Regions from separate parts of the Streptomyces yangpuensis genome, predicted to be linked through region 2. Evidence: riboswitches for the same ligand, from Rfam matches in the RefSeq annotation. Region 2 holds a riboswitch; the other holds the start of a gene.
The links. A riboswitch is a leader RNA that binds a small molecule or an ion and turns the genes downstream of it on or off. The one in region 2 is predicted to bind glycine.

Region 1 (8,591 bases), 3.9 Mb from region 2:
TGCGCGCGGCCTCGACGTACTCGCGCTCGCGCAGCGAGAGGGTCTGGCCCCGGACGATCCGGCCGATGTACGGCCAGCCGAAGAAGCCGATCACCATCACCAGGACGGCGATGCGCAGGCCCGAACCCTCGAAGCCCCAGAGCTTGTTCGGGATGACGGAGATCAGCGCGATGATGAAGAGCAGCTGCGGGAAGGCCAGCAGCAGGTCCATGACCCGGCTGATGGCCGCGTCGACCCAGCCGCCGAAGTAGCCGGCGACGATGCCGAAGAAGGTGCCCAGCGAGACCGCCACGAAGGCGGACAGGAAGGCCACCAGCAGCGAGATCCGGGCGCCGTAGACGATCCGGCTGAAGACGTCGCGGCCGTTGACCGGCTCGACGCCGAGCAGGAACTCGCCGCTCATACCGCCCCAGTCGCCGAGCGGGAGGCCCAGCAGCGGGTCGAGCATGTCCTCGTGCAGCTCCTCCGGCGGGTGTCCGAAGGCCTTGACGATCAGCGGCGCGAAGATCGCGACGACGATCAGCAGGAGCACGATGACACCGCCGGCCAGGGCGACCTTGTCGCGCTTGAGGCGCAGCCAGGCGATCTGCCACGGCGAGCGCCCCTCGATCGCCTTCTGCGGAACGTCGGGGGCGGCCACGGCTGCGGGCTCGGCCGCGCTGGTGTCGTGCAGTGGTGCCGTCATCGTGGTGGGGACCCCTCTCGGCCGACGGTGGCCGGCCCATGCCCGCCGCTGTGGCGGCTTGGTTCAATCGGCGTCGCTGGTGGTGCGATTGGCGAGAAATGTGCCGGAAGTGCACGTGAAGAGCTGGTGCTTGCGAGATGGACCGGCCTTCGGTGGGGGGAGTCTTCAACGCCCTCTCAATCGCCCGCCAGACCCCCCGGGGATGTGATGCGCAACCGTGATCTGCGCCTACACCTTCCGTTATCCGAACCGCCAGACCTGTTGAGCGGTGAAACACCGCATGTTCGGCGCGGAACGGACATCCGGCCCAACTGCCCTTTCGAACGCGGATCTTGGGCGGATTCGGCGGATATGCCGAAGGCCGCACCGGTGGGTCCGGTGCGGCCTTCGAGATGGATGTCTCACTATGCGAAATGTGATGCCGGAGGTCCCCGCAGGTCCGCGGAGCACTCCGGCGGGCCGGTTCAGTAGGCCGGCGCCTGGCCCTCGCGGTCGTAGAAGGGGCGGGTCTGCGCCCGCAGCCACATCGCCACGGGATCGTGCTCGTCCGCCAGCGCCACGGTGCACACCGGGACGCCCTCGGGGACCGCCCCGACGGACTGGCGCATCATCTCCCGTACGGATTCCAGCGCGGGCGCGGAGGCGTCGTACAGGTCCAGCCCGACCGCGAGGTACGGGGACCCCAGCGCCGGCTGCACCCAGGCGCGGCGCAGCGACCGTACGGCCGGGGTGCGGTGCGCGTGCTGGGTCAGCAGCCCGTAGAACTGGGGCAGCTCGATGCTGGGCTCGGACAGCCGCAGCGGACCGGCCGGCATCCGGTCCAGGCCGGTCGCGATCCGGCGCAGGTCCGCCCACGGGACGCCGAGACCGCCGCCCTGGGCGTGCGGGTTGAGCCACAGGCCCCAGCGGTCCGGGTAGAGGGCGCGGGCGATGTCCCGCCCGGTGACCACCTCGTAGCCCCGGTGCCAGCCGCTCGCGGCCAGCTCCTGGGGGGAGGTGACGCAGGGCGCGTAGCCCAGACCATCGACCTCCATGCCGCCGTACTGGGCGTCCGGGGACCCCGGCTGCCCCTGCCACAGCAGCATCCACAGCCGCCCCTCGGACAGGGCGTGCAGCAGTGACTCGTAGCTCTCGTAGCGCCCGGGGGTCACCTGGCGCATCATGTGCTCGACCTGCCCGGCCGCGGCCGTGCCTGACGCACTCACCCGGTACCCCTCTTCGTCCGCCCGTCGCTCCACGCGTGCCTCACCCGCCGGCGCTCATGCGTGCGGCCGGGAGATGTAACCAGCTTAAGCGGCCCTACGCGAGGTAGAAGGGGCGTACGCGCTCACGAATCCAGTCCGTGACCGGGTCCTGGGCCGCGTCGAGGAGGATCAACTGCACGGGCCAGGGCGCCGGAACACGGGCCAGGGCCCTTCCGAGCGCCTCCATCGGGGCCTCTCGCATCTGCGGTTCCCATCCCACCAGTCGGACACCGATGAACAGTTCCGGGTCCCCACCCTCGACACTGGCGAGGCATCGGTGGGCCGCGGCAACGACGCCGGTGGCGCGGAACTCCTCGCCGGCGACGGCCAGGAAGTCCACCGGGTCGTCCTGCCAGTCGGGCTCGAAAAGCCGTACGCGGCCGCCGGTGGCGGGACCGTCGAGCGCGCTGCGCCCGGCGCGGCAGAGCTCCGCGACGGCCGGCGGCGGCAGCGGGACGCCGACGGCGCCCTCCGGATTGACCGCGATGCCGAGCTGCGGGGGCAGCCCCCGGGCGAACTCGACCGCCGGTGCCACCGCGAAGTCCATGCCGGGCCCGGCACAGGCGAGGAACTGGGCCTCGGAGCTGTAGACGGGCACGTACGCCGCCCCGCCGATGTCCATGGTGGGCAGGTCCAGGCCGGCCGCGTCCGGGCCGCCGCCGCCCGGCAGCGGGATCCACACCTGGCTGCGCCCGAGCACCTCCAGGATCCGGCCGCCGGCGTCCGGCTGCCCGAGCGCCGCCCCGAGCACCTGCTCCAGCTCATTCCCCGGCCAGCCGCTGCCCTGCATCCGCCCTGCCCCTGTCTGGTCCGCCGTCTGGTCCGCACACGCGCTCCCGCGCGTGTCGCCCCGCAGGGTACCGGCCCCGGGGCGGGCGCCGCCGCCGGGGCTCCGGCCGCGGTCAGTCGGGGAAGCCGATTCCCGTCACGGCGGCGGCCGAGCGGCGGTCCAGCAGGGTCGCCGAGGCGCAGCCGGCGGGCGGGCGGCCCGCCTCGGCGTCGCGCAGCAGGCGGCCGACGGCGCCGCGGTGGCGGGCGAAGGCGTAGGCGGACACCCCGCGGCCCCGCGCCGCCTGCCCGGACAGGGCCTCCTCGGGGCTGCTGTCCAGGAGGACGAGGTGCAGCGCCCGGCCCCGGCGGCGGGCGGCCGCGGCGAGCAGGCCGCGCACCCAGCTCTGGGTGCCGCAGTCGTGGACGACCACGGAGGCGCCGGAGCGCAGGATCCGGTACAGCCCCCAGTAGTGGGCGGCGCGCACCAGCGGGCGGTAGACCGCGTACGGCAGCCCGGCGGGCATCCGGCGCTCCCAGCGCTCGCGGGTGTCCTGGGAGTCGACGGCCCCGCCCTCCGGCGCGGCCCGCTTGATCAGCGTGCTCTTGCCGCCGCCGGGCAGCCCGGAGACGACGACGATGTCGCCCTCGGCGAAACCGAGCCGCCGGGGTCCGCGCAGCGCCGGGCCGCGCAGGTCGCGCACGAGGCCGAGGCCGTCCGCCGTCCTCCCGCGCTCACGCGCGCCGCGCCGCTGCACCGGCACCGCGTCCACGGTTCCCGTCGTCGTCACCGGTCCGAATCTCCGCACAGTGTTCGCCTCCCCCGAATCGGGTCACCGGGACCCTTCCCCACTGAGTGTAAAGAGACGGTAATCGGCATGTCCGGTTCCGCTCCGCCCGCTCGGATGGGCATACGAACTTTCGGACCCCGACCCCCGATCACGGACATGCCGTGCAATGATGTGCGCCATCTGGACCAACTGCATACCGGCCGCTTGAATCCGCGCGGGAGAGTCCCGGCACGCCGCAAGGCCGTGCGCGGGCGCCGAAGGAGCAAGAACCTCCCTTGAATCTCTCAGGCCCCGTACCGCGTGGATGAGGCAGATCTGAAAAGCGAGCTGCGCGGCAGCTCCACCCAAGGTGCAAGTCGGGGTGACCGGCGATCGGACGATCGGCGGAACTCTCGGCGAACCTCTCAGGTTCCGATGACAGATGGGGAGGAACGTCCTCGTCATGTCATGTCGATGCCCTGGGACCCGGGAGCCACACCCATGAGCACTGCCCCCCGTCTGACCGCCCTCGATGCGCTGCACCGCTCGCTCGGTGCGACCATGACCGACTTCGCGGGCTGGGACATGCCGCTGCGATACGCCAGCGAGCGCGACGAGCACAACGCCGTCCGCACGAAGGCCGGTCTCTTCGACCTGTCCCACATGGGCGAGATCACGCTGACCGGCCCGGAGGCCGTCAAGGCCCTGGACTACGCGCTGGTCGGCAACATCTCCACCGTCGGCGTCGGCCGCGCCCGCTACACGCACATCTGCCAGGAGGACGGCGGGATCCTCGACGACCTGATCGTCTACCGCCTCGGCGAGACCGAGTACATGGTCGTCGCCAACGCCTCCAACGCCCAGGTCGTCCTCGACGCCCTGACCGAGCGTGCCGCCGGCTTCGACACCGAGGTCCGCGACGACCGCGACGCCTACGCGCTGATCGCGGTGCAGGGCCCGGAGTCCCCCGGCATCCTGGCCTCGCTCACCGACGCCGACCTCGACGGCCTGAAGTACTACGCCGGCCTGCCGGGCACCGTCGCGGGCGTGCCCGCGCTGATCGCGCGTACGGGCTACACCGGCGAGGACGGCTTCGAGCTGTTCGTCGCCCCCGAGCACGCCGTGGAGCTGTGGCAGGCGCTCACCAAGGCGGGCGAGGGCGTCGGCCTGGTCCCGGCCGGCCTGTCCTGCCGCGACACCCTGCGCCTGGAAGCGGGCATGCCGCTGTACGGGCACGAGCTGACCACCTCCCTGACCCCGTTCGACGCGGGTCTGGGCCGGGTCGTGAAGTTCGAGAAGGAGGGCGACTTCGTGGGCCGCGCCGCCCTGGAGGCCGCCGCCGAGCAGGCCGCGACCAAGGCGCCGCGCAAGCTGGTCGGCCTGATCGCCGAGGGCCGCCGCGTCCCGCGTGCCGGTTTCGCCGTCACCTTCGGCGGCGAGGTCGTCGGCGAGGTCACCTCGGGTGCCCCGTCCCCGACGCTGGGCAAGCCGATCGCGATGGCGTACGTGGACGCGGAGCACGCCGCGCCCGGCACCTCCGGCGTCGGCGTCGACATTCGCGGTACGCATGAGCCGTACGAGGTCGTGGCGCTGCCGTTCTACAAGCGGCAGAAGTAACCCTCCGCGCACGACGTCCGCCGTACGGGTACCCGCACGGCGCCGTCTCAGTACCCAAGACCGCAGTTCGTATCCACTCCCCCGCATCCAGGAGAATCAGGCCATGAGCAACCCCGAGAAGCTGCGTTACACCAAGGAGCACGAGTGGCTGTCGGACGTCGTGGACGGCGTCGCGACGGTCGGCATCACGGAGTTCGCGGCCAACGCGCTCGGTGACGTCGTCTACGCCCAGCTCCCCGAGGTCGGCGACACCGTGACCGAGGGCGAGACCTGCGGCGAGCTGGAGTCGACCAAGTCGGTCAGCGACCTGTACTCCCCGGTCTCCGGCGAGATCGTCGAGGCCAACCAGGACGTCGTCGACGACCCGGCGCTCGTGAACACCGCCCCGTTCGAGGGCGGCTGGCTGTTCAAGGTCCGTCTCTCCGAGGAGCCCAAGGACGCGCTCTCCTTCGAGGAGTACACCAAGCTCACCGCCGGTAACTGACCCCAGGGGACCCTGATGTCTGTACTGAACACCCCTCTCCACGAGCTCGACCCCGACGTCGCCGCCGCCGTCGACGCGGAGCTCGTGCGCCAGCAGTCCACCCTGGAGATGATCGCGTCGGAGAACTTCGCTCCGGTCGCCGTCATGGAGGCCCAGGGCTCGGTCCTCACCAACAAGTACGCCGAGGGCTACCCGGGCCGCCGCTACTACGGCGGCTGCGAGCACGTCGACGTGGTCGAGCAGATCGCGATCGACCGCATCAAGGCGCTGTTCGGCGCCGAGGCCGCGAACGTCCAGCCGCACTCCGGTGCGCAGGCGAACGCCGCCGCGATGTTCGCGCTGCTCAAGCCGGGCGACACGATCATGGGCCTGAACCTGGCCCACGGCGGTCACCTGACCCACGGCATGAAGATCAACTTCTCCGGCAAGCTCTACAACGTGGTCCCGTACCACGTGGACGAGTCCGGCGAGGTGGACATGGCCGAGGTCGAGCGCCTCGCCAAGGAGTCCAAGCCGCAGCTGATCGTCGCGGGCTGGTCCGCCTACCCGCGCCAGCTCGACTTCGCCGCCTTCCGCCGCATCGCGGACGAGGTCGGCGCGTACCTGATGGTCGACATGGCGCACTTCGCCGGCCTGGTCGCCGCGGGCCTGCACCCCAACCCGGTGCCGCACGCCCACGTCGTGACCACCACCACGCACAAGACCCTCGGCGGTCCGCGCGGCGGTGTCATCCTGTCGACGCAGGAACTCGCCAAGAAGATCAACTCCGCGGTCTTCCCCGGTCAGCAGGGCGGTCCGCTGGAGCACGTGATCGCGGCCAAGGCCGTCTCCTTCAAGGTCGCGGCCTCGCCCGAGTTCAAGGAGCGCCAGGAGCGCACTCTGGAGGGCGCGAAGATCCTCGCCGCCCGTCTGGTCCAGGACGACGTCAAGGCCGTGGGCGTGGACGTCCTCACCGGCGGCACCGACGTTCACCTGGTCCTGGTCGACCTGCGCAACTCCGAGCTGGACGGCCAGCAGGCCGAGGACCGCCTCCACGAGGTCGGCATCACGGTCAACCGCAACGCCATCCCGAACGACCCGCGGCCGCCGATGGTCACCTCGGGTCTGCGGATCGGTACGCCGGCGCTGGCCACCCGCGGTTTCGACGCCGAGGCCTTCACCGAGGTCGCCGAGATCATCGCGCAGGCGCTGAAGCCGGCGTACGACGCCGAGGGCCTCAAGGCGCGCGTCTCGGCGCTCGCCGCGAAGTTCCCGCTGTACCCCTCGCTCTAGCGGTGGGCGTGGAAGGGCCCGGCCTGGTCACCGCACAGGGCCGGGCCCTTCCCCCTTTTTCCCCTCCCCTTCGCCCCTTTCCCCGGGTCCCCGGGGGGTGCGGCCACCGGCTCCGGCCCCGGCCCGCCACGTCGGCGTAACGCTTCCCACTCCTTCCGGCAGCCAGGTCGTTCACCGCGCCGCGTTAAGCTCGTCTGTCGGACATAGTCCGAACAATCCCCCTCCTGCCCCCTCCCACCCCACGAGCAGACAAGGGAGTCCGCCACCGTGGCCATCTCCGTCTTCGACCTCTTCTCCATCGGCATCGGTCCCTCCTCCTCCCACACGGTCGGTCCGATGCGCGCCGCCCGCATGTTCGTGACGCGGCTGAAGAAGGACGGCGTGCTCGCCCAGACGGCCTCCGTGCGGGCCGAGCTCTTCGGCTCCCTCGGCGCGACAGGCCACGGCCACGGCACGCCCAAGGCGGTGCTGCTGGGCCTGGAAGGCCACTCCCCCCGCACCGTGGACGTGGAGACCGCCGACGACGAGGTGGAGCGCATCCGCAAGAGCGGCCGCCTGCGCCTGCTGGGCGCGGAGATAGGCGATGGCCACGAGATCGCCTTCGACGAGCCGAACCAGCTGATCCTGCACCGCCGGCGCTCCCTGCCGTACCACGCGAACGGCATGACGCTCTTCGCGTACGACGAGGCCGGCACCCCGCTGCTGGAGAAGACCTACTACTCGGTCGGCGGCGGCTTCGTCGTGGACGAGGACGCGGTCGGCGAGGACCGGATCAAGCTCGACGACACGGTGCTGAAGTACCCCTTCCGCTCCGGTGACGAGATGCTGCGCCTCGCGAACGAGACCGGCCTGTCGATCTCCTCCCTGATGCTGGAGAACGAGAAGGCCTGGCGCACGGAGGAGGAGATCCGCGAGGGCCTCCTGGAGATCTGGCGCGTCATGCAGTCCTGCGTCTCGCGCGGCATGTCCCGCGAGGGCATCCTCCCCGGCGGCCTGCGGGTCAAGCGCCGCGCCGCCTCCACGGCGCGCCAGCTGCGCACCGAGGGCGACCCGATGATGCACCGCAGCGAGTGGACCACGATCTACGCGATGGCGGTCAACGAGGAGAACGCGGCCGGCGGCCGTGTCGTCACCGCGCCCACCAACGGCGCGGCGGGCGTCCTCCCGGCCGTCCTGCACTACTACATGAACTTCGTCCCGGGCGCGGACGAGGACGGCGTGGTCCGCTTCCTCCTGGCCGCGGGCGCGATCGGCATGCTGTTCAAGGAGAACGCCTCGATCTCCGGCGCCGAGGTCGGCTGCCAGGGCGAGGTGGGCTCGGCCTGCTCGATGGCGGCCGGCGCCCTCGCCGAGGTCCTGGGCGGCACCCCGGAGCAGGTCGAGAACGCCGCCGAGATCGGCATGGAGCACAACCTGGGCCTGACCTGCGACCCGGTCGGCGGCCTGGTCCAGATCCCCTGCATCGAGCGCAACGGCATGGCCGCGGTCAAGGCCGTCACCGCCGCCAAGATGGCGATGCGCGGCGACGGCTCCCACAAGGTCTCCCTCGACAAGGTCATCAAGACCATGAAGGAGACCGGCGCCGACATGAAGATCAAGTACAAGGAGACCGCCCGCGGCGGGCTCGCGGTCAACGTCATCGAGTGCTGACCGCACACGCGTGACGCAGCGGGGGCCGGGCGGCGTACGCCCGGCCCCCGCTGCGTTCCCGGCGGGCGGAACCGGCGGGTCCGGGGTGGCGTCCTAGGGGG
Region 2 (8,591 bases):
GCCCAGGAAGCTGATCAGCGCGGAGACCCCGCTCGCGCCCAGCGACAGCGCCAGGACGAGCAGGGTCTCGGTGCGCAGGAGGTTCCGCCGCCCCTCCTCGCCCAGCTCCACGAACACCGGCTCCGGCTCAGCCCGCACGACCGACTCCCGTCCTGCCATCTTGTTGCGACCACCCCATACTGCCTCGTCGGCCGGGCGGGTGGATCACCGAGGGAGGATCGCGGGAACCGGCAGAGGCCGCCGGGCGCGGCACGGTGGCGGCGGGGCGGCTCAGCGCCGGGCGGGCACCGCCGCGCTCACCTCCTCCGTGAGCCCCACGGGCCAGGTGTGCACGGGGTCGCCCCGGTGCATCAGTTCGCTGTAGCGCCGGGTGGTGGCCGCCAGCGCCGCGTCCCGGTCCAGGCCCGCCGCGAGCGCCCGGTGGTAGGTGTCCACCTGCCAGGTCGCACCGTTCACCCGACGCCGGCAGCGCTCCTCGATGATGCCGAGGTAGTGGTCGCGGTCCGCGGGTTCGATGCCCCAGGCGTCCAGGCCCGCCGCGGCCATCGGCAGCAGTTCGTCCAGGACCAGCCGTACCGCCGGCACGCTGACCAGACCGCCGGCCCGGCCCCGGCGGGGCCACCGCAGCCGGGCGTCGATCCCGTACCGGCAGGCCGCGTCGAAGTTCGCCTCGGCCTCGGCGAAGGGCAGCCGGGTCCACACCGGGCGCGGCTCGTCCGCGAGGGTGCGCACGAGCCCGTAGTAGAAGGCGGCGTTCGCGACGACGTCGGTGACCGTCGGCCCGGCCGGCAGCACCCTGTTCTCCACGCGCAGGTGCGGCACCCCGTCCGCCACCCCGTACACGGGCCGGTTCCAGCGGTAGACGGTGCCGTTGTGCAGGACCAGCTCCTGCAGGCGCGGCACCCCGCCCTCGGCCAGCACCCGCAGCGGCTCCTCCTCGTCGCAGATGGGCAGCAGGGAGGGGAAGTAGCGGACGTTCTCGGCGAAGAGCTCGTACGCCGAGTCCACCCACCGCTCCCCGAACCAGGTGCGCGGCCGCACGCCCTGGGCCTGCAGCTCCGGCGGCCGGGTGTCGGTGGCCTGGGTGAACAGCGGCGGCCGCGACTCCCGCCACAGCTCACGCCCGAACAGGAAGGGCGAGTTGGCGCCGACGGCTATCTGTGCGGCGGTCACCGCCTGCGCCGCGTTCCATACGGCAGAGAAGCGGGCCGGCGTCACCTGGAGGTGCAGCTGTACGGACGTGCAGGCGGCCTCGGGCACGATCGACCCGGAGGTCCAGATCAGCCGCTCGACGCCGTCGATGTCGAGTGTGAAGTCCTCGCCACGCATCATCAGGATCTGTTCGTTCAGCAGGGAGTAGCGGTCCACCGCGGAGAGGTTCGCGGTGACCAGGTCCGCGCGGGAGATCGTCGGCAGGATGCCGATCATCACCACCCCGGCGTCGATCTCCGCGGCCTGCCGGTGGGCGTATCCGAGTCCCGCGCTGAGTTCTTCGGCGAGCCGGTCGAATACCCGCCCGCCGAGCCGGTGCGGCAGAACGTTCACCTCCAGATTGAACATTCCCAGTTCGGTCTGGAAATCGGGGCTGGCAATCCGCTCCAGCACCTGGGCATTCACCATGCGCGGCATCCCGTCGGTTCCCGCGAGATTCAGCTCGATCTCCAGCCCCATCATGTTCTTCGGGCGATCGAACCTCTTCTCCGCCAGAAGTCGCTCCAGTCCCTCCAGACACTCGTGGAGTTTCCTTCGATACCGCTGCCGATCGGACAGGTCGAATCCTCCCGCCACGACCTTCTCCCCCATCGAAGCGTCCCTCCTCGAGTGGGCCTGGCCCCGGGGCACCCAGGCGCGCGTTACGGTCGATGATGCCCCGGCATCGTGATCCATAACGCGGAGGGGGCGTGCGTGGCGAGGAGCGCGCGCCGGGTTGGCCGAAGGGCGCTTCGGCACATTCACCTGGCAAGTCGCTTCACGCAAATTCATCTTGGCATTTGCCCGCCTCAGGAAACAGGTTCTTTCCAGCCGAGCCCCCTTCCGGTAACCTCCGAGGTCAGCGCGGCACGTTCGCGCTCATCCGGCATGAATGCCATGTCAGCGGGACCGGTAAGCGCCTTGTCGGCAATAGGCGGGACAGCTAGCCGAAACACTGCGTGAACACATGTCGTATAAACTCCGCAAACGAGGCAGAGAGTTGGCGCGCGGCCATTGCCCCTCGGCCCCCCTCTGGCCCCAGAATGCGACAGCGCCGTCCCGCACCTGCCCCCGTTCCACCGGTCTCCCAAGTGAGAGGCGACCCACCATGCCGCTGCATGTCCCCCCGGCTCCCGCACCCGCCCTGCGCAGCGTCCTCGCGGCACTCGGTTCCCCCACCGCCGTCCATGAGGCGCACACCCCGGCCCTGCGCGCGATCCAGGGGCCGCTGACCGCCGAACTGCCCCTTCCGGTCCACGTCCTCGACCGGCTGACGCTCTCGGACCTCGCGTCCGCCGGCCGGCCGCCCCGGACCCGGCTCGTGGGCTGGCGGTTCCTGATCCGCAGCGGGGACCGCCACGTCGCGGCGGCGGACACCCGGCTGACGCCCGACGGCTGGGCCTTCTCCCACTTCTTCGAGGGCCCCTACGTGGCCGCCACCGAGCGCGCCCTGCGCCAGGCCGAGCTGCTCGCCACCGGCTACCAGCCCCGGCTGCTCTCCGTACCGGAGCTCTACATGCTGACGCTGTGGCTGCACGGGGCGGTGGGCGCCGACGCCGCCGCCGGACTGCCCGCCGGCGAGGACCTGCTGGTGCCGCTGGCCCCGGCCCCGCCCGGCATCGCCGCGTACCGGCCGCATCCGGTCTCGGAACTGCTGCCCGTGCTGACCCACCGGCTCACGCCCGCGACCGCGCCGGTCCCGCCGTCGCTGGCCGCGCCCGCCGCCTGACCCGATTCACCCATCCGGCCTAGTCCGCCCGGGCCACCTGTGAACCATCCGAAATGACAGGGGAGTTGGCCTGAACCGCCCGCACGAGTGATGCGTCATCAATCCATGAGGACAGCTGCAGGGAAATCCCTGCGAAGCGGCTGTCGTGGGGGAACACTGATGACAAGCGCCCCGCGGCTGCGGGGATGACCCAGGGGGACGGCCATGAATCAGGTATCGAGCCGTAGCACACAGACCACACCGCAGCGAAAGAACGCATCCATGTGCCAGCACCAGCCAGCCTGCCCGTCTGCCGAATCCGCCGACCGGGAGGCCGCGCGCCCCGTGGCCAACCACCCGGAACAGGGCTGGAGCCTGCTGTGCAACGGCGTCCTGCTCTTCGAGGACACCGGTGAGCTGCTCCCGGACGGGCAGATCATCGCCCCGCACCGCCCGCTCGCTGCGGCGTAGAGGACGACCCGGACGACGAAGGGGCCGGCCCGGAAGGATCTTCCGGGCCGGCCCCTTCGTCATGTCGTACGACGGCCGTCAGAGGCGGGGGCGCCTCAGTTGTCGTACTCGTCCAGCGGCGGGCAGGAGCACACGAGGTTGCGGTCGCCGAACGCACCGTCGATGCGGCGCACCGGCGGCCAGTACTTCTCGGCGGCCACGACGCCGCCGGGGAAGACGGCCTCGTCCCGGGTGTACGGGTGGTTCCACTCGCCGCCCAGCGCGGCGGCCGTGTGCGGGGCGTTGGCCAGCGGGTTGTCGTCCGCCGGCCACTCGCCGCCCGCGACCCGCTCGATCTCGCCGCGGATGGCGATCATCGCGTCGCAGAACCGGTCGATCTCAGTGAGGTCCTCGGACTCCGTGGGCTCGATCATCAGCGTGCCGGCGACCGGGAAGGACATCGTCGGCGCGTGGAAGCCGTAGTCGATCAGACGCTTGGCGATGTCGTCCACGCTGACGCCCGTGGACTTCGACAGCGGACGCAGGTCGATGATGCACTCGTGCGCGACCAGGTTGCCCGGGCCGGTGTAGAGCACCGGGTAGTGCGGCTCCAGGCGCTTGGCGATGTAGTTGGCGCCGAGCACCGCGACCTGGGTGGCGCGCTTGAGGCCCTCGCCGCCCATGAGGCGCACGTACGACCAGGAGATCGGCAGGATGCCGGCCGAGCCCCACGGAGCGGCCGAGATCGGGCCGACGCCCGTCTCCGGGCCGGCGGTCGGCTGGAGCGGGTGGTTCGGCAGGTACGGGGCGAGGTGCGCCCGGACGCCGACCGGGCCGACGCCCGGGCCGCCGCCGCCGTGCGGGATGCAGAAGGTCTTGTGCAGGTTCAGGTGCGAGACGTCGCCGCCGAAGTGACCCGGCTTGGCCAGGCCCACCAGGGCGTTGAGGTTGGCACCGTCGACGTAGACCTGGCCGCCGGCGTCGTGCACCTGGGCGCAGATGTCGGCGACGTGCTCCTCGAACACACCGTGCGTGGACGGGTAGGTGATCATCAGCACGGCGAGCTCGTCGCGGTGCTGCTCGATCTTGGCGCGCAGGTCGTCCGCGTCCACCTCGCCGTCGTCGGCGGTCTTGACGACGACGACCTTCATGCCGGCCATCACGGCGCTGGCGGCGTTGGTGCCGTGCGCGGAGGACGGGATGAGGCAGATGGTGCGCTGCTCGTCGCCGTTGGCGCGGTGGTAGGCGCGCACGGCCAGCAGGCCGGCGAGCTCACCCTGGGAGCCGGCGTTCGGCTGGATGGAGACCTTGTCGTAGCCGGTGACCTCGCAGAGACGTTCCTCCAGCTCGGTGATGAGCGTGAGGTAACCCTCGGCCTGTTCCACCGGGGCGAAGGGGTGCAGCTGGCCGAACTCGGGCCAGGTCACCGGCTCCATCTCGGTGGTCGCGTTGAGCTTCATCGTGCAGGAGCCCAGCGGGATCATGCCGCGGTCCAGCGCGTAGTCCTTGTCCGAGAGCTTGCGCAGGTAGCGCAGCATCGCGGTCTCGGAACGGTGCTGGTGGAAGACGGGGTGCGTCAGGTAGGCGTCCGAGCGCAGCAGGCCCTCGGGCAGCGTGTCGTCCGCGGCCTCGTCGAGGGCCTCGATGTCGGCGGTGACGCCGAAGGCTGCCCAGACGGCCTCGATGTCGGCGCGCAGGGTGGTCTCGTCGCAGCTGATCGAGACGAGGTCGGCGTCGACCCGGTGCAGGTTGACCCCGCCCTCGCGGGCGGCGGCGACGACCTCGGCCGCTCGGCCGGGAACCCGGGCGGTGACCGTGTCGAAGTAGGCACCGTGCACGGTCTCCACCCCGCCGGCCTGCAGGCCCGCGGCGAGCAGCGTGGCGTAGCGGTGGGTCCGGCGGGCGATCGTCCGCAGGCCGTCCGGGCCGTGGTAGACGGCGTACATGCCGGCCATGACGGCGAGCAGCACCTGCGCGGTGCAGATGTTGCTGGTGGCCTTCTCGCGGCGGATGTGCTGCTCGCGGGTCTGCAGGGCCAGGCGGTAGGCCTTGTTGCCGTCCGCGTCCACCGAGACGCCGACGAGGCGGCCGGGCAGCGAGCGGGCGTGCTTGTCCTGGACGGCCATGTAGCCGGCGTGCGGTCCGCCGAAGCCCATCGGGACACCGAAGCGCTGGGTGGTGCCGACCGCGATGTCCGCGCCGAGGGCGCCCGGGGACTTCAGCAGGGTCAGGGCGAGCAGGTCGGCCGAGACGGTGACGATGGCACCGAGCTCGTGGGCCTGGTCGATGACCGGCTTGATGTCCCGGACGGCACCGGAGGCACCGGGGTACTGGAGCAGGACGCCGTAGACGCCACGCTCGGCGATCTCGGCGGGGATGCCGTCGGAGAGGTCGGCGACGACGACCTCGATGCCGATCGGCTCGGCGCGCGTCTCGATGACGGCGACGGTCTGCGGCAGGGCGTCGGCGTCGACCAGGAAGACGTTGCCCTTGACCTTGCCCACGCGGCGGGCCAGGGTCATGGCCTCGGCGGCAGCGGTGCCCTCGTCGAGCAGCGAGGCGCCGGAGGTCGGCAGGCCGGTGAGGTCGGCGACGACGGTCTGGAAGTTCAGGAGGGCCTCGAGGCGGCCCTGCGAGATCTCCGGCTGGTAGGGCGTGTACGCCGTGTACCAGGCCGGGTTCTCCATCACGTTGCGGAGGATCACCGGCGGGGTGAAGGTCCCGTAGTAGCCGAGACCGATCATGGAGGAGAGGACCTGGTTGCGGTCGGCGAGCGAACGCAGCTCGGCGAGCACCTCGGCCTCGGTCCGCGCCTCGGGCAGGGCAAGGGCGTCAGCGGTCTTGATCACATCCGGTACCGCGGCGGCGGTCAGTTCGTCCAGGGAGCCGTAGCCCACCTGGGCGAGCATCTTCGCCTGCGCCTCGGCATCCGGGCCGATGTGGCGCTGTTCGAAGGGGATGCCTCGCTCCAGCTGGGAGAGCGGAATGCGGTTGGCGGTCATGTACGGAGGCCTCCTGGTCATATGACCTGCGAGGGGCACCACGGCGCGGGCACCCGGACGGCCTCCCCCTCTGTCATCTGCACCTGAGAGTTTCACCGGAGTCACGGGGGTCTCCCGCGGGATCCGGCTTTCACCGTCGGTGAGGAGGGGGACCGGCACTGCGCCCGGTACCCGCCCTGCTTTCCAGAGTGGCCTCGTCCGTGCGGTACGTATGCCTGAGAGATTCCGGGGAGGATTTGCTCCTTCGGCGCCTCCGTCTTGCTCACTCGGAGGACTCTCCCGCACAGGGTCGACAGCCGTCACCCAGACTACCAGCGGGGTTCAAGAGGCTCCCCGAGTGGCCTCCGCTGCAGAAATGCACTTCTGTAGTCGTTGGGGAGCAGATGCGACCATTTGGAGGGACCGTGCAGACCGACATCGATCCGCGCAGCCTGATCGGCCGCAAGGCGTTCGACCGCAACGGTGCCAAGATCGGCACCATCGACGAGGTGTACCTCGACGATGCCACGGGTGTCCCGGAATGGGCCGCCGTCCGGACCGGCCTGTTCAGCCGGGACGCCTTCGTCCCGCTGGAGCCGAGCGAGATGGTCGGCGAGACCCTGCGGGTGCCCTTCGAACGCTCCCTCATCAAGGACGCACCCGACTTCGGCGTCGGCCGCCACCTCTCTCCCGAGCAGGAACTCCAGCTCTACCACCACTACGGCCTGGACACGACCCTCCCGTCCGACTTCCACCGCGACTTCGGCCGCCTGGCGGGCGACGAGGGCTGAGCCCGCCCGGGCGCTCTCACCCGGTCGGGTCCCCCACCAGCGGCAGCGGGTCGGACGGCTCCAGTTCCGGGTCGTCCACCCGGAAGGTCCGCACCCGGCCGGGCTCCGATCCGGGCTGCTCGAACCGCACGGTCACCCGCCCGACCCCGCTGCCCTGCACCCATCCCGGCCCGTACAGGACGTGCCGTACGTCGCTCCCGGCCGCCCAGCGGCGCTCCGGAGGCTCAGGGGCCCCCTGGGGCACCCCGGGCGGCTCCGGCGCCTCAGGAGCCCCGGCGGCCCCGTCCGCCGCCTCCGGCCCTGCTCTCCCGGCCGCAGCTCCCGTACTGTCGGCACCACCGGCACCTCCCGTACCGCCGGCACCTCCCGTACCGTCCGCCGCGTCCGCCGCGTCGGGCGCTTCCGGTCCGGCGGCGAGGGACTGCGCGAAGAGGTCCTCCTGCGTGTAGTCCGCGAGCCCCGTCACCCCCACTCCCAGCAGTCGCACCCCGCCCGTGGTGTCCACCGCCTCCAGCAGCCGCGCCGCCGCCTCCCGCACCACCGCCGGATCGTCCGTGGGCCCGCGCAATGTCTCGGACCGCGTCAGTGTGGAGAAGTCGTAGCGCCGCACCTTGAGCACGATCGTGCGCCCCGAGTGCCCGGAGCCCCGCAGCCGCGTCACGCACCGGTCGGCGAGCCGCTGCACCTCGCCCCGGATCCGCACCCGGTCGTGCAGGTCCACATCGAAGGTGTCCTCGACCGACACCGACTTCGCGTCCCGCTCCGCGACCACCGCCCGGTCGTCCAGCCCCAGCGCCATCCGGTACAGCCCCGCCCCGTGGGCGCGCCCGAGCATCCGGACCAGCTCGTCCTCCCCGGCCTCCACCAGCTCCCCCACCGTGGTGATCCCGGCGCGGCGCAGGTGCTCCCCCGTGGCCGGCCCCACCCCGGGCAGGGTCCGTACGGACATCGGCGCGAGCAGCTCGCGCTCCGTCCCCGGCTCGATCAGCAGCAGCCCGGCGGGCTTGGCCTCCTCGGAGGCCACCTTGGCCAGCATCTTCGACCCGGCCAGCCCCACGGACCCGCTGAGCCCCGTGGCGGCCCTGATGTCGGCCCGCAGCCGCTCGCCCGTCGCCCGCGCGGAGTCCGAGTCGAAGGCGACCCCGCCCGCCTCCAGGTCCACGAAGGCCTCGTCCAGGCTGAGCGGCTCCACCAGCGGCGACAGCTCCCGCAGCATGGCCATCACCACATCGCTGACCTGCCGGTAGAGGGTGAAACGCGGGATCAGATAGGCCCCGTTCGGGCAGAGCCGCCTGGCCTGCGCCGTCGGCATCGCCGAGTGCACCCCGAACCGCCTGGCCTCGTACGAGGCCGTGGCGACGACCCCGCGCGGCCCGAGCCCGCCGACGATGACGGCCTTGCCGCGCAGGCTCGGCTTGGACGCCTGCTCCACGGAGGCGTAGAAGGCGTCCATGTCCAGATGCAGGATGG

Region 1: it holds a riboswitch for glycine, as region 2 does, so the genes downstream of both, gcvT (glycine cleavage system aminomethyltransferase GcvT) here and gcvP (aminomethyl-transferring glycine dehydrogenase) in region 2, are expected to answer to the same signal.

What each region holds. Positions count from the first base shown of each region.
Region 1 is NZ_CP102514.1:5,196,935-5,205,525, reverse strand. Features, by position in the region: gene NRK68_RS23990 (ABC transporter permease) at 1-685, opposite strand, end outside; gene NRK68_RS23985 (enhanced serine sensitivity protein SseB C-terminal domain-containing protein) at 1,150-1,890, opposite strand; gene NRK68_RS23980 (enhanced serine sensitivity protein SseB) at 1,985-2,719, opposite strand; gene NRK68_RS23975 (AAA family ATPase) at 2,832-3,488, opposite strand; glycine riboswitch at 3,694-3,797, shown strand; gene gcvT (glycine cleavage system aminomethyltransferase GcvT) at 3,969-5,084, shown strand; gene gcvH (glycine cleavage system protein GcvH) at 5,188-5,568, shown strand; gene glyA (serine hydroxymethyltransferase) at 5,584-6,840, shown strand; gene NRK68_RS23955 (L-serine ammonia-lyase) at 7,108-8,490, shown strand.
Region 2 is NZ_CP102514.1:1,248,658-1,257,248, forward strand. Features, by position in the region: gene NRK68_RS05770 (CPBP family intramembrane glutamic endopeptidase) at 1-138, opposite strand, end outside; gene NRK68_RS05775 (glutamate-cysteine ligase family protein) at 271-1,803, opposite strand; gene NRK68_RS05780 (hypothetical protein) at 2,300-2,920, shown strand; gene NRK68_RS05785 (DUF5999 family protein) at 3,182-3,370, shown strand; gene gcvP (aminomethyl-transferring glycine dehydrogenase) at 3,466-6,351, opposite strand; glycine riboswitch at 6,545-6,643, opposite strand; gene NRK68_RS05795 (PRC-barrel domain-containing protein) at 6,735-7,121, shown strand; gene NRK68_RS05800 (DNA polymerase IV) at 7,138-8,591, opposite strand, start outside.